DNA from 2 places in the Mesorhizobium sp. M7A.F.Ce.TU.012.03.2.1 genome. Region 1 is predicted to be linked to the other one. Evidence: predicted binding sites of a transcription regulator. Region 1 holds the regulator's gene; the other holds the start of a gene.
What was found. Region 1 encodes PhoB, which activates phosphate uptake and scavenging genes when phosphate is short. Its sites were predicted from a motif close to TGTCATNNANCTGTCAT; they were not measured.

Region 1 (6,993 bases):
CCGGCGAGATTAGCCGCCTCGGGATTGCCGCCGATGGCGAACACATAGCGGCCGAAACGGGTGCGGTTGGTGATGAAGGTCATCACCAGCCCGACGGCGACAGCCATCAGCACCGGTATGGCGATACCGTGGGCGATGAACAGGCCGCCTTCGGGAACGGTGATGTTGTTGGCGGCCGCATATCTGTTCACGATGCCGATCGGCCAGGGGTAGGAGTTGGCGAGCCAGACCGCACCCATGATGGCGCCGCAGGTGACGACTCCAAGCAGCGCCTCGGCCCAGATCGGACGTAGCGGAAACCGGAAACGCTTGCGCTGCACCCGCCCGTTGAACAGCCCAAACACCACGGCGAGGCAGGCGACGATCCCAACGATCCAGCTCCAGGTCGCGCCGATCGATCCCGCCGGCCCACCGCCCATCAGCTGAAAAGTGGCGTTAAGCGGCGCCACGGTCTGGCCTGAAGTGACCCACCAGGCGGCACCGCGCCAGACCAGCAGGCCGCCCAGCGTCACGATAAAGGCGGGCACTTCGAGATAGGCGATGACGAAGCCTTGAAAAGCGCCGATCAACAGGCCGAGCGCCAGGCCGATGACCAGTGCCAGGACCCAGATCCACGGGTTGCCGAGTTCGAGCCCGACAAAGCGCACCAGGAAATGCACCTGGGCAAATCCCATCACCATGCCGATCAGGCCCTCGGCGGAACCGACCGACAGGTCGATGTTGCGCATGACGATGACCAGCACCATGCCGCAGGCCATGATGGCAACCGCGGACGTCTGCACCGACAGGTTCCACAGATTGCGCGGCGTGAGAAAGGTGCGGCTGTCGAAATCGAGCGGATTGACGCCAAGGCGCAGGCTGGAAATGACATGCAGCCCAATCCAGATGACCAGCAGCGCGCCGATCATGCCGAGCATGCGGGTGTCGATCTCGGTCGCCTTCAGGAACCGGGCGACGGCGCCGAGTTCCGACGCGCGCGCCGTATCGGTCTGCGGGTTTGACGTCGTATCGGTCATGGTTTCCTCCCACCGGCTGGCCGTCTGACGCGCATGCCGGAGCCCAGCCTAGAAGCTATCCGCATGATGCGGAAACAGAATTCTTTGAGAAAACGCCGCGGCTTTTGGGCCGCGGCGTTCAGATATTTCAAAGTGGTACGGATCAGTTGCAGGCCGCCACGGTGCCGGCGGCGACACCCGCGCAGACTTCGTCCTTCTTGATCCAGCCGGCGTCGATGACGACGTTGAGATTGTCCTTGGTGATGGCAACCGGGGTCAGGAACAGCGACTTGACGGTGTTGCCGCCCGGCGTCGTGAAGTCCTTGGCGCCGGCGATGTCGCTCGTCTTCTTGCCGTCGGCCAGTTGCGAGGCGATCTCGGCGGCATTCTTGCCGAGCTCCCGCGCGTCCTTCCACACCGACACGGTTTGCGTGCCGAGGGCGATGCGGTTCAGCGCGGCGTGGTCGCCGTCCTGACCCGAGACCGGCACGGTGCCGGCCAAGCCTTGAGCCGTCAGCGCCGCGACGACGCCACCGGCAGTGCCGTCATTGGCCGCGACCACCGCGTCGACCTTGTTGTCGTTGGCGGTCAGGAACTGCTCCATGTTCTTCTGGGCGTTGGCGGGCAGCCAGCCATCCGTGTAGGCTTCGCCGACATTCTTGATCTTGCCGCTGTCGATGGCTTCCTTGAGCACTTCCATCGAGCCCGAGAACAGGAAGTCGGCATTGGGATCGGCACCGGAGCCCTTGATGAAGACGTAGTTGCCTTCCGGCTTGACCTTGAACACTTCGCGGGCCTGCATGCGGCCGACTTCCTTGTTGTCGAAGGTCAGATAGAAGACGTCCTTGTTCTCGATCAGCCGGTCATAGCCGACGACCGGAATGCCTTCGTCCAGCGCCTTCTGCACGGCCGGGCCGATGGCCGAAGCGTCCTGCGCCAGGATGATCAGGGAATTAGCGCCCTGCGAGATCAGGCTTTCGACATCGGTAAGCTGCTTGCCGGGATTGGACTGCGCATCGGCGGAGATGTACTTGTCGCCAGCGGCCTCGATCGCCGTCTTCATGGCGGCTTCGTCGGTCTTCCAGCGTTCTTCCTGGAAGTTGGACCACGAAACGCCGACGACCTTGTCCTTCGCCTGCGCGACAGACGCGAGCGTCAGCGACATGGCGGCACCCGCCAGGATGGCGGCCGTGAATCTTTTCATATTATCCTCCCTGCGCCGCGTATGGCGCGACCAAACTGACCCGAGGGCCGGCACAGAGGCTCTATTTTTTCGAGCCTCGAAAAAATACTGGGCCAACGCCCGAACGCTGTCAACATCGATTCTGATGGATTTTGATGTCATTTCGAGTTTTTTTCGAGTCTCGGAATAAATAAATGACACGGCCTGCAGCTTCTGCCAGTATTTACCGGCGTCACCGACAGCGTTCCAGGGGCAGGAGGAACCGCGGCGACCGGGAGGATATGAAAGAACATGTCGGTCGGAATCCGCCACGACGATCTGCGCCGCCGCAACCGCGCCATGGTGATCGCGGCAGTGCGCCGCGCCGGACAGCCGTCGCGAACCGAGATCGCCGCGACCACAAGCCTCAGCCATTCGACCATCTCGGCGATTTCAGCGGACCTGATCGTCGAAGGCATCCTGACCGAAAGCAAGCCGAGCGAGGCCGGCTCACTCAAACGCGGCCGGCCGCAGGTCGGCCTCAGTCTCAATCCGGAAGCGGCCGCGGTAATGACCGTGGTGCTGTCGCTGAACTTCCTCTCCGTCGCCGTCATCGACTATGCCGGCCAGGTAATATCCGAGGAACAGCGCCGGCTGGACACGCTGACGATGTCGCGCGAGTCGCTGATCGGGGAATGCACGGCCATCGTGCGGCGCCGCCTGGCAGATCCCGACCTGGACGTGCGCAGCATCGCCCGCATCGCGCTGGCCATCCAGGGCATCACCGACACCCGTGCCCGCGCCATGCTGTGGTCGCCGATCACGCCGCACACCGACATCGCCTTCGCTGACATATTCGAAGACCAGTTCGGCATCCCTGCCATAATGGAGAACGACTGCAACATGATGGCGGTGGCGCTGCGCTGGCGCGACCCCGATCGTTACCGCGACGATTTCATCGCTATCCTTTTGTCGCACGGCATCGGCATGGGACTGGTGCTGAAGGGCGAATTGTTCACCGGCACCCATTCTTCGGGCGGCGAATTCGGCCACATGATCCATCGGCCGAACGGCGCGCTATGTCGCTGCGGACGGCGCGGCTGCGTCGAAGCCTATGCGGGCAATTACGCCATCTGGCGCAACGCCAGGCAGATGGGCGAGGATGCAGAACCCGTTGCCGATGTCAGCGACGCCGACATGCGCGCCCTGGCTGCCGCGGCCCGCGAAGGTGACGGACCCGAACGGGAAGCCTATCGCAAGGCCGGCGAAGCGCTCGGCTACGGCCTCGGCAGCCTGTTCGCGCTGATCGATCCGGCGCCGGTCGCCATGGTCGGTGTCAGCGCCGCCGCCTTCGACCTGATCGAGCCGGCATTGCGGCAAGCGATTGCCCAGACCGCCGGCGGCCAGCATTCCAAATCGATTTCCTTCGACACCGAGCCGAACGAACTGCCGCTGATCCGCGAGGGCTGCGCCATGCGGGCGCTGATCTTCGTCGATCAGGAGATTTTTGCGCCGGGCGTGCAGGCGAGATCCGGTTTCGGCGGCAAGAACGTGGCGTGAGTTCAAACGAGGGAGTTCAGTCCTCTCGGATGGCGTATCCGGCCCCACGGATCGTGCGGATGACATCAGGCATACGGCCATTGTTGACCGCCTTGCGCAGCCGGCCGACATGCACGTCGACCGTGCGCTCGTCGATGTAGATCGTCTCGCCCCAGACATTGTCGAGCAGCTGGCTGCGCGAGAACACGCGGCCTGGATGGCGCATCATGAATTCGAGCAGGCGGAATTCCGTCGGCCCAAGCCGGATCTCGCTCTTCTTGCGATAGACACGGTGCGACTCGCGATCGAGCACGATATCGCCGACCTTTAGCACGCTGGACAGCACTTCCGGCTTGGCCCGGCGCAGCAGCGCCTTGACCCTGGCCATGAACTCTGGCGTCGAGAAGGGCTTGACCAGATAGTCGTCGGCGCCGGTCGACAGGCCGCGCACGCGGTCGCTTTCCTCGCCTCGCGCGGTCAGCATGATGATCGGCAGCCGCTCGGTCTCGGGACGCATTCGCAGGCGCCGGCAGAGTTCGATGCCCGAAACCGCAGGCACCATCCAGTCGAGCACCAGAAGATCGGGAACGTTCTCCTGCAGCCGGATTTCGGCCTCATCGCCGCGCGTCACCACCTCGACCTGGTAACCTTCGGATTCAAGATTGTAGCGGAGCAGCACGCCTAGCGGCTCCTCATCCTCCACCACCATGATGCGTGGTGCGATCATCGGCTGGTCACCCCTGTTATGCCGCTGGCGCGGACATTGCCGTCTCGTCCTGCTTCGGACGATTGGCTGGCAGCTGCGTGCCGGTCAAAACATAGTAGGCATTTTCGGCGATGTTGGTCACGTGGTCGCCGATCCGCTCGAGGTTCTTGGCGCAAAACAACAGGTGCGTGCACGCCGTGATGTTGCGGGGATCTTCCATCATGTAGGTCAGCAGCTCGCGGAACACCGAGGTGTATTTGACGTCGATGCGTTCATCATTGTTTCTGAGCGTGGCAAGCGCTGCCGCGTCAGCGGCGGCATACTCGTCGACGACCCCCTGCACCTGGATCAGCACCAGCTGCGCCATCGCGTCGATCGAATGCGAAAGATCGTGCGGCGTGACGCTCAGCCCGACAGTGCCGACGCGCTTGGCGATGTTCTTGGCAAGGTCGCCGATGCGCTCGAGGTCGCCGGCCATGCGGATCGAACCGACCACCGCACGCAGATCGTTGGCCATTGGCTGGCGCTTGGCGATCAGCGTGATGGCGCGATCGTCCAGCTCGCGCTGGCGGGCATCCATGATGGCATCGTCGGAAACCACGCGCTGCGCCAGCGCATTGTCCGAATTGAGCAAAGCCTTGGTCGAGCCACTGACCATCGAGCGGGCGAGATCGCCCATGTCGCGGATCAGCTGGCTGATCTGCTCCAGATCCTCATCGAAAGATGCAACGGTATGTTCACCCATGATCTTCGTCCCTCATATGCCTGAGCTCAGCCGAACCGGCCGGTGATGTAGTCCTGGGTGCGTTTGTCGTCGGGGGTGGTGAACATCTTGTCGGTGGCGCCCTCCTCGACCAGATAGCCTAGATGGAACATCGCGGTGCGCTGCGACACGCGCGCTGCCTGCTGCATCGAATGGGTGACGATGACGATCGTATAGTTCTGGCGCAGTTCGTCGATCAGTTCCTCGACGCGAGCAGTGGCGATCGGATCGAGCGCCGAACACGGCTCGTCCATCAGGATCACCTCGGGCGACACGGCGATGGCGCGTGCAATGCACAGACGCTGCTGCTGGCCACCGGAAAGACCCGTGCCAGGTTCCTGCAAACGGTCCTTCACCTCGTTCCAGATTGCCGCCTTCTTCAGGCTCGACTCGACGATCTGATCCATGTCGGCCTTGCGCTTGGCCAATCCGTGGATGCGCGGGCCATAGGCGACGTTCTCGTAGATCGACTTGGGGAACGGATTGGGTTTCTGAAACACCATGCCGACGCGCGCCCTGAGTTCGACGACATCGATGTTCTTGTCGTAGATGTCTTCTTCGTCGAGCGTTATCTTGCCGGTTACCCGCGCGGAATCGATGGTGTCGTTCATGCGGTTGAGGCAACGCAGGAAGGTCGACTTGCCGCAGCCGGAGGGGCCGATCAGCGCCGTCACCTGATTCAGGCGGACGTCGAGATTGACATCGAACAGCGCCTGCTTCTCGCCATAGAACACGCCGACCTTGTCGCCGCGCATTTTGATCACTTCGTTCGACTTGGCGTTCATCTTATCGCCCACTGCGTTTTCAAGGGACTGTTCGGTCATGATGTTCATACCAAAATGCCTTTTTTCTACCAGCGCCGCTCGAACCGACGCCGAAGCACGATCGCGGTGATGTTCATGGCCATGAGGAAGACGAGCAGGATGATGATCGCGCCCGACATGCGCTCGACGAAGGCGCGTTCGGCCTCGTTCGCCCACATATAGATCTGCACCGGCAGCGCGGTGGCCGGATCGAAAGGCGTCGTCGGTGGATCGGCGACGAAGGCGACCATGCCGATTAGCAGCAGGGGCGCGGTTTCACCGAGCGCACGCGCTAGACCGATGATGGTGCCGGTGAGGATGCCGGGTGCGGCAAGCGGCAGGATGTGCTGGAACACCATCTGCATCTTGGAGGCGCCAAGACCGAGAGCCGCCGAGCGGATCGACGGCGGCACCGCGGCAAGTGCAGCGCGCGTCGCGATGATGATCGTCGGCAGCGTCATCAGTGTCAGCACCAGGCCGCCGACGAAAGCGGCGGAGCGCGGCATGCCCAGGAAATTGATGAACACCGCGAGGCCGAGCAAGCCGAAGACGATTGACGGCACCGCTGCCAGATTGTTGATGTTGACCTCGATAAGGTCGGTGAAACGGTTCTTCTTGGCGAACTCCTCCAGATAGATGGAGGCGGCGACGCCGATCGGTAGCGCCAGGAGCAACACGATTACCATCATATAAAACGAGCCGATGATCGCCACGCCCATGCCCGAGGTTTCCGGGCGGCTGGAGGCGCCGTAGGTGAACAGGCCGCTGTTGAAGTGCTCGGCCATCGCGCCCTCGGTCTTGAGCTTGTTCATCCAGGTGATCTGCTGGTCCGAGACCTTGCGTCGCGCTTCCTCGACACTGAGGTCGATCTGGCCCTTGAAAGCCGAGTCGAGATTGGCGGCGGCGAGGATGTTGACGTTGCGTGTCGTGCCGATCACGGACGGATCGGCGGCAACGATGTCGCGCAACTGGACGCGGGCGCCTTCCGACAGGAAGCCCTTGAGCTTCTGGATCATCGGCTTGTC
Region 2 (6,993 bases), 1.8 Mb from region 1:
CAGGGCGGCAAATCAATTGCGGCCCTGCCGCCATGTCCATGGCCTGACGGGTACTTCAGCCGTTCGGTGTTTCAGGCGAAAGATGCGCGCGTCCGCGTGGCACGCCAAGACCGGTGTCCGGCGGCTCGCCGGCTGCCGGTCTGTTCTCGATCATGTGCGTGGTGCGCCAGCGGCCGAAACGGTAGTAGGCCGCCGCCAGTACAAGCGAGCTGATCGAACCCACCGGGAAACTCCACCACAGCGCTTCCTCGCCGATCACGCCACGCATGAAATAGGCGAAGCCGGTGCGCACGACCAGCACCGAAATGACCAGGATGATCAACGGCGGCATCACGGCACCCGTGGCTCGTACGGTGGCAAACAGCACGATGGTTATGCCGAACAGAATGAACGACCACGAGGCGACATTGTTAATGTGGACGGCGATGTCGATCGCCGCGCTGTCGCTGCTCAGGAACAGGCTCAGCACCGAACGGTCGAAAACCGACAGCACTGCAACCAGTGCGCCGGTCAGGACCAGGTTGAAGCCGACACCGGAGGCGGCGATGCGGCCGATCCGGTCCCAGCGCCCGGCGCCGACATTTTGCGCCGCCATCGAGGACACCGCGGCGCCGATGGCGAGCGCCGGCATCTGGATATAGGTCCACAGCTGGGCGGCGATGCCGTAGGCGGCGGCGACCTGTGAGCCGTAGGAATTGACGATGCCCATCACCGTCAGTGCCGCCGCCGAAATGACGATCATCTGCAGACCCATCGGCACGCCCTTGACGACGACGATGCGAAGCAAGGTGGGATCGGGCCGCAGCAGGGCGAGGTTGGCGCCGGCCAGCCGCAGCGGATGCCTGCGCACATAGAGCACGATCAGGATGGCGATCACGCTTACCGTCTGGCCGATCAGCGTGGACGTGGCGGAGCCCGCGATGCCGAGTTCGGGAAACGGTCCGATGCCGCGGATGAGCAATGGGTTGAGCACGATGTCGAGGACGACGGCCAGAGCCATGAAGAAGAAGGGCGTGCGTGAATCGCCGGCACCGCGCAGCACGGTCATGACGAAGGACAGAAGGTTCATCATCGGCACGGCGACGAAGATGATGCGCAGATAGGAGCGCGCGAGCGGCAAGGCATCGGCCGGTGTGCCGAGCGTGTTGAGAATGGCGTCGACCCAGATCCAGCCGCAGACCGCGAGGATAACGGAAACGAGGAAGAAGAACGTCGCGCTGGTGCCGACGATGCGGCGCGCCTCGGGCAGGTCGCGGGCACCGACCGACTGGGCCACCAGGATGGTGGCCGCCATGCCGATGCCGAACACGGTGCCGAGGATCAGGAACAGGACGAGGTTGGCGTTGGAGGTGGCGGTCAGCGCCGATTCGCCGAGGAAACGGCCGACCCAGACGGCGTTGATCGAACCGTTGAGCGACTGCAGCACGTTGGAGCCGAGCACCGGCAGAGCGAACAGCAAGAGCGTGCGCGGGATCGGGCCGCTGGTCAGGTCGCCGGTGCGCCGGCGCGGGGGATTTTTTTCGTCCATGGCGGGCAGCTCGGCGACGGTTTGTTTCAAGTCGCGTCCGCGATGATTGCCGATACAACGGAACGCAGGTTGTGCCTTGATCTAATCATGTTCTCAAAGCTTCCGGAATGGGATATTGATCCTCGATGCGTGGGGCCGCATTCCTATCAGATCTTGGATAAGCCGGGGGGTCATGTCCGATATTCCGCTGTTTTCTGTGCGCCTGAACCGGCGCGCGTTTCTCGGTGCATCCGCTTTGGGCGCCCTGGCTGTTTCGGCGTGTACAACAACAGACGTGGCGCCGCCGCCGCCGGATGCAGCACCGCCGAGCGATCCGGCTTTCGGCGATGCCGCAAGCATGTATGCGGCGCGTGTCGACGAGGGCTATCAACTGCCGGCAATCCCGGTTGCCAAGGTCGATCCGAAATTCGTGCGCCAGATCGTGGCTGATCCGACCGGGGAGAAACCCGGCACGATCGTCGTCGATACGTCTGAGCACTTCCTTTATCTGGTGCGCGAGGGCGGCACAGCTATTCGCTATGGCGTCAGCCTTGGCAAAGCCGGTTTCGGATGGACCGGCAGCGCCGTGGTCCAGGCGAGGAAGAAGTGGCCGGTCTGGACGCCGCCGCCGGAGATGATCCAGCGCCGGCCGGAACTGGCGAAATACAAGGACGGCATGCCGCCCGGCCCGCAGAGCCCGTTGGGCGCCCGCGCGCTGTATCTGTTCCGCGACGGCAAGGACACGATGTACCGGCTGCACGGCACGCCGGAGTGGGATTCCATCGGTAAGAACGCTTCGTCGGGCTGCGTGCGCTTCATGAACCAGGACATCATCGACCTCTACAGCCGCGTCAACGGCCCCGCTCAGGTCTTCGTGCGTCCCAACCTGTCGGCCGCCGGCAAGATCATGGCCGTGTCGAGCAGAACCGCCGAGCCGATCGATGCGGGCGTCCCGAAGGACGCGGAGTTCTTGAAGTAAGCCTTCTCAATCAATCTGCCTGGAAAAACACCAGCAATAGTGCTCCGGGCGGACGCGCCAAGCGCGCCCGTCCGTGCAGTGGTCGTTACTTCTTGGCCAAACCCGGCAGCGTGACCTGATAGACCAGGAACATGGTGTCGACATTGGCGCCGTCTTCGGCCTTGTAGGGCGCGCCGACCTGAAAACCGTCCTGGGCGAGGAAGTCGTTGTCGTTGGCGACGAACAGGAAGTAGTCGTCGGGCAGCTTCGCATCGAGCACGCTGACCACCGACATCGCCTCCCACTTCTCGGACAGGTTATCCTGGTCATTGGGCGCGCCATTGTGCAGGCCGAAGCGGCCGAGCTCGGCACTGTCGTTGATGTCGATGAATGGCGTCAGCTTGGCCGGTGTCACCGATGGGTCGACGACGCCTTTGGGGGCGACCGGCCTGTCAGCGCCGTCGAAGGCGCCGCCGGCGATGTCGGTCGCGGTGGATAGGTCGACGACGTTGACCTGGCGATAGAGCGAGGCGTCGCCCTTCAGGCCCTGGCCGTTGCCGCTGTCGCGCGCCAGCATCAGGAAGCTCTTGTCGGAGAGCGCCACGATCTCGCTCTGCGCGGCGACCTTGGTCTTGCCCTTGGCATCCCTAAACACCGGCAGCGGCACGACATATTCGTGCGCCAATTTGAGATGGGCGAGGTCGGACGCGTCATAGACCAGCGCCCTGGTGTTTTGGCGGGTCGAGCCGGAATCGCCGCCGTCCTGCCTGGCCGCCGACTGCAGCACGGCGATCAGGAACTTGCCGTCGGGCGTCATCGCCATGCCTTCGAGGCCTTGATTGTTCTGGCGGCCGGTGTCGGGATCCTTCGGATCGGGCTCGGCGGCACCGGGTCCCGGATTGTCCGAGGCGAAGTTCGGCGTGCCGTGGCGCATCGGCACCAGCGCAGCCGGTGGCTGGGTTGCCGACAGCAGATGCCCGTCGGCGGAAAACCGATAGATGTTCGGGCCGTATTCGTCGGAGATGAACATCGAACCATCGGGCAGCCGCACGATCGCCTCGTTGTCGAGCGCCAGCTTGCCATTGTCGGCTTGCGGCAGGATCGGCATGTCGCCGCTTGCCGCGCGCACGCCGTTGAGCGGATCGAGGCCTGTGGCATCAGCCCCCTTGTCGTCGGTGAGAAGCATGGTGTCGGCGAGCGTTGCCTTGACGCCGGTCTGCTGCTGGCCGGCAGCAGGTGCCGCACCTGGTGCCACCGGGGTAAACTCGATGGCGACGGTGTTGAGGCGCGGCCGGTAGTCGGTGGTGCCGACGACATTGTAGCCGCGATCCGGCAGCAGCCAGAGCGAACCTTTGTAGCCGGCGGCCTCATGCGTCCAGCCTGATGTGTCGATCGACATGCCCGAGCCCGAACCAAACGTCTCGCCGAACTTGTCGCGCTGAGCGGCCGGGATGCGGCCGACGCCGACCAGCCCTTTGTTGACAAAGCTCGTGCCGCCGACGGTCGCGGTGCTGTCGGCGAGCGCCGGCGTCAAGGCGGTGAACAAGGCCAGCGCGACGCCGAGCGACGCGGTTCGATATAGGTGTTTCATGGATAATCCTCTTTGTGACGGATGTGCCGGAGCGGCCGCGGGACGAAAAACTGAAAGAGGTGCGACATCGATGATGCCGCGCAAGCCTCCCCGAAACGCGGTCTACGGCGCGAACATGATGCTTGCGTGACAGCGCGCAGTGCATGCCGGCGGTCGACGAAAAACGATGCGCGCGCGGTACTGGACACTTATGTCTAGTGCGTATATGGTCCAGCCTTCGGACTAACCGTGGAGGGGAAGCCTTGAAGTCGCACTACCGCGCAGTCGTCATCGGGGGTGGCGTGGTCGGAGCCTCCGTCCTTTATCATCTGACGCGATTTGGCTGGAGCGATGTGGCGCTGATCGAGCGCGCCGAACTGACGGCCGGTTCGACCTGGCACGCGGCGGCAGGCTTCCATGCGCTCAACGCCGACCCCAACGTGGCGGCGCTGCAGGACTACACCATCAATCTCTACCGCGAGATCGAGGCCGAATCCGGCTGGGATATCGGCCTGCATATGACCGGCGGCGTCAACATCGCCAGCGATCCCGCGCGCTGGGAGTGGCTGAAATCGGCCTGGGCGGTGTTCCAGTCGGTCGGCATCGAGACCGCTAGGTTGGTAACGCCCGACGAGATCAAGGCGATCTGCCCGATCGTCGACGTCACCGGCGTGCTTGGCGGCCTGCATGATTCCAACGAAGGCCATCTCGACCCGTACGGCACGACGCACGCCTATGCCGGCGCTGCAAAAAAGCGCGGCGCCGACATCATCCTGCGCAACCGGGTCGTCGAGCTGAAGGCGCGCGCCGACGGCCGCTGGGATGTCGTCACGGAGCAGGGCACCATCATCGCCGAGCATGTCGTCAATGCCGGCGGGCTGTGGGCAAAGCAGCTCGGCCGCATGGCCGGCGTCGATCTGCCGGTGACGCCGATGGAGCACCATTACTTCATCACTGAGGACATTCCCGAGATCGCGGCGCTGGACAGGGAAATCGGCATCGCCGTCGATCTCGACGGCTTTTCGTATCTCAGGCAGGAGCGCAAGGGCGTGCTGCTCGGCGTTTACGAGCAGAATCCAAAGCACTGGAACATGGATGGCGCGCCGTGGGACTACGGCATCGAGCTGATCCCGGAAGACATCGACCGCATCAGCCCGGAACTCGCCAAGGCGCATGAGCGCTTCCCTTGCCTGGCGACGGCCGGCATCCGCAAATGGGTCAACGGCGCCTTCACCTTCACACCGGACGGCAATCCGATCGTCGGGCCGGTGCGCGGCCTAAAGAACTACTGGGTCGCCTGCGGCGTCATGGCCGGTTTCAGCCAGGGCGGGGGCGTCGGCAAGTCGCTTGCCGAATGGATGATTTATGGCGAGCCGCAGGCCGACATTTTCGGCATGGACATCGCCCGCTATGGTGCCTTCGCCGCGAACCGGGAATATCTCAGGCAGACGACGCGCCAGTTCTACTCGCGCCGCTTCGTCATGACCTTTCCCAATGAGCGGCTGCCCGCCGGCCGGCCGCTGAAACGCCCCGGCGCCTATGACGGCATGACGGAAGCGGGATGCGAATGGACGGCTTCCTGGGGGTTGGAAATCCCGGCCTATTTCGCGCCGATGGGGTTTGCCGAGAACACGACGCTGCGGCGCTCCAACGCCTTCGACATCGTCGGCGACGAGGCGCTGCAGGTGCGGCGCGCCGCAGGTCTCGTCGATATCTCGGCCTATGCGCGCTATGCGGTCTCAGGCCCCGGTGCCGAGGCGTGGCTCGACCGGCTGCTCGCCTGCAGATTGCCGAAGCCGGGGCGGGCCGGTCTGGCGCCGATGCTCGGCCATGACGGACGGCTGAAGGGCGACCTCACCGTCTTCAACTGGGGCGGCGGCGACTATTGGCTGATGGGCTCCTACTATCTCCGGGAATTCCACATGCGCTGGTTCGAGAGCCATTCGGTTGAAGGCGTCACCGTCGCCGACCTCTCCGACACGATGAGCGGCTTTCTGCTGACGGGGCCGAATGCGCGAGAGATTCTGGAGCGTACGACGCATCAGGATGTGTCCGGCGCAGCGCTGCCGTTCATGGCCTGCGGCGCATTCGACATCGGCATGGTGCAGGCACGTGTGGCGCGGCTGTCGATATCAGGCGAACTCGGCTTCGAAATAAGTTGCCCCGCGACCATGCATGCCACTCTGCGCGACACGCTGCTGGCTGCGGGCGAGGATCTCGGCTTGGCCGAAATCGGATACTATGCCCTCAATGCGCTGCGGCTGGAGAAGAGCTTTGGCATCTGGTCGCGTGAATTCACGCAAGGCTATACGCCGGGCCAGACCGGTCTCGACCGGTTCATCGCTTTCGGCAAGAGCGACTTCATCGGCCGCGAAGCAGCGTCGAAACAGCGGGAGGCCAGCAGCGGCCAATGCCTGGTGACGCTTGAAGTCGACGCGCTCGATGCCGATGCCAGCGGCTTCGAGCCGGTCTGGCATCAGGGCCGGCGCGTCGGCTTCGTCACCTCGGGCGGTTACGGTTATACGATCGGCAAGAGCCTGGCGCTGGCGCTGGTCGACCGCGATTTCGCGGGCGAGGGCACCGCGCTCTCCGTGCATGTCGTGGGGGAGGAACGGCCGGCGCATGTCGTCGCGGCCTCGCCCTATGATCCCCTGGGCAAGGCAATGCGGCAATGAGGAGGATTTCCGATGGTCGATGACGCGGCACGGGACGGCAGGCGCGAGCGCCGGCGTGGACGCACGGGCGAGGCCGGCAGCGAAAGCAGCCGCCGTCCCAATTACCATTCGCTGAAGAACCCGTTCCTGCCGCAGCCGATCTTTTCTGATGATCAGGTGGCCGCGATTCACGAAACGGCGCTGCGGGTGCTGGAAGAGCTCGGCATCAAGGTGCTGCTGCCGCAGGCGCGTGAGCACTTCGCCAGCGCCGGCGCGCTGGTCGATCCGGACACCGACATGGTGC

Region 2: EJ079_RS21000 (esterase-like activity of phytase family protein) is a predicted target of PhoB. The motif match lies at 4,172-4,188, and genes of this name have one in related genera.

The regions. Positions count from the first base shown of each region.
Region 1 covers NZ_CP034779.1:2,522,911-2,529,903, reverse strand. Annotated here, with positions in the region: gene EJ079_RS12205 (sugar ABC transporter permease) at 1-1,016, opposite strand, end outside; gene xylF (D-xylose ABC transporter substrate-binding protein) at 1,159-2,199, opposite strand; gene EJ079_RS12195 (ROK family protein) at 2,470-3,717, shown strand; gene phoB (phosphate regulon transcriptional regulator PhoB) at 3,734-4,423, opposite strand; gene phoU (phosphate signaling complex protein PhoU) at 4,440-5,147, opposite strand; gene pstB (phosphate ABC transporter ATP-binding protein PstB) at 5,174-5,998, opposite strand; gene pstA (phosphate ABC transporter permease PstA) at 6,016-6,993, opposite strand, start outside.
Region 2 covers NZ_CP034779.1:4,298,562-4,305,554, forward strand. Annotated here, with positions in the region: gene EJ079_RS20990 (MATE family efflux transporter) at 56-1,558, opposite strand; gene EJ079_RS20995 (L,D-transpeptidase) at 1,701-2,486, shown strand; gene EJ079_RS21000 (esterase-like activity of phytase family protein) at 2,572-4,056, opposite strand; gene EJ079_RS21005 (FAD-dependent oxidoreductase) at 4,299-6,710, shown strand; gene EJ079_RS21010 (trimethylamine methyltransferase family protein) at 6,723-6,993, shown strand, end outside.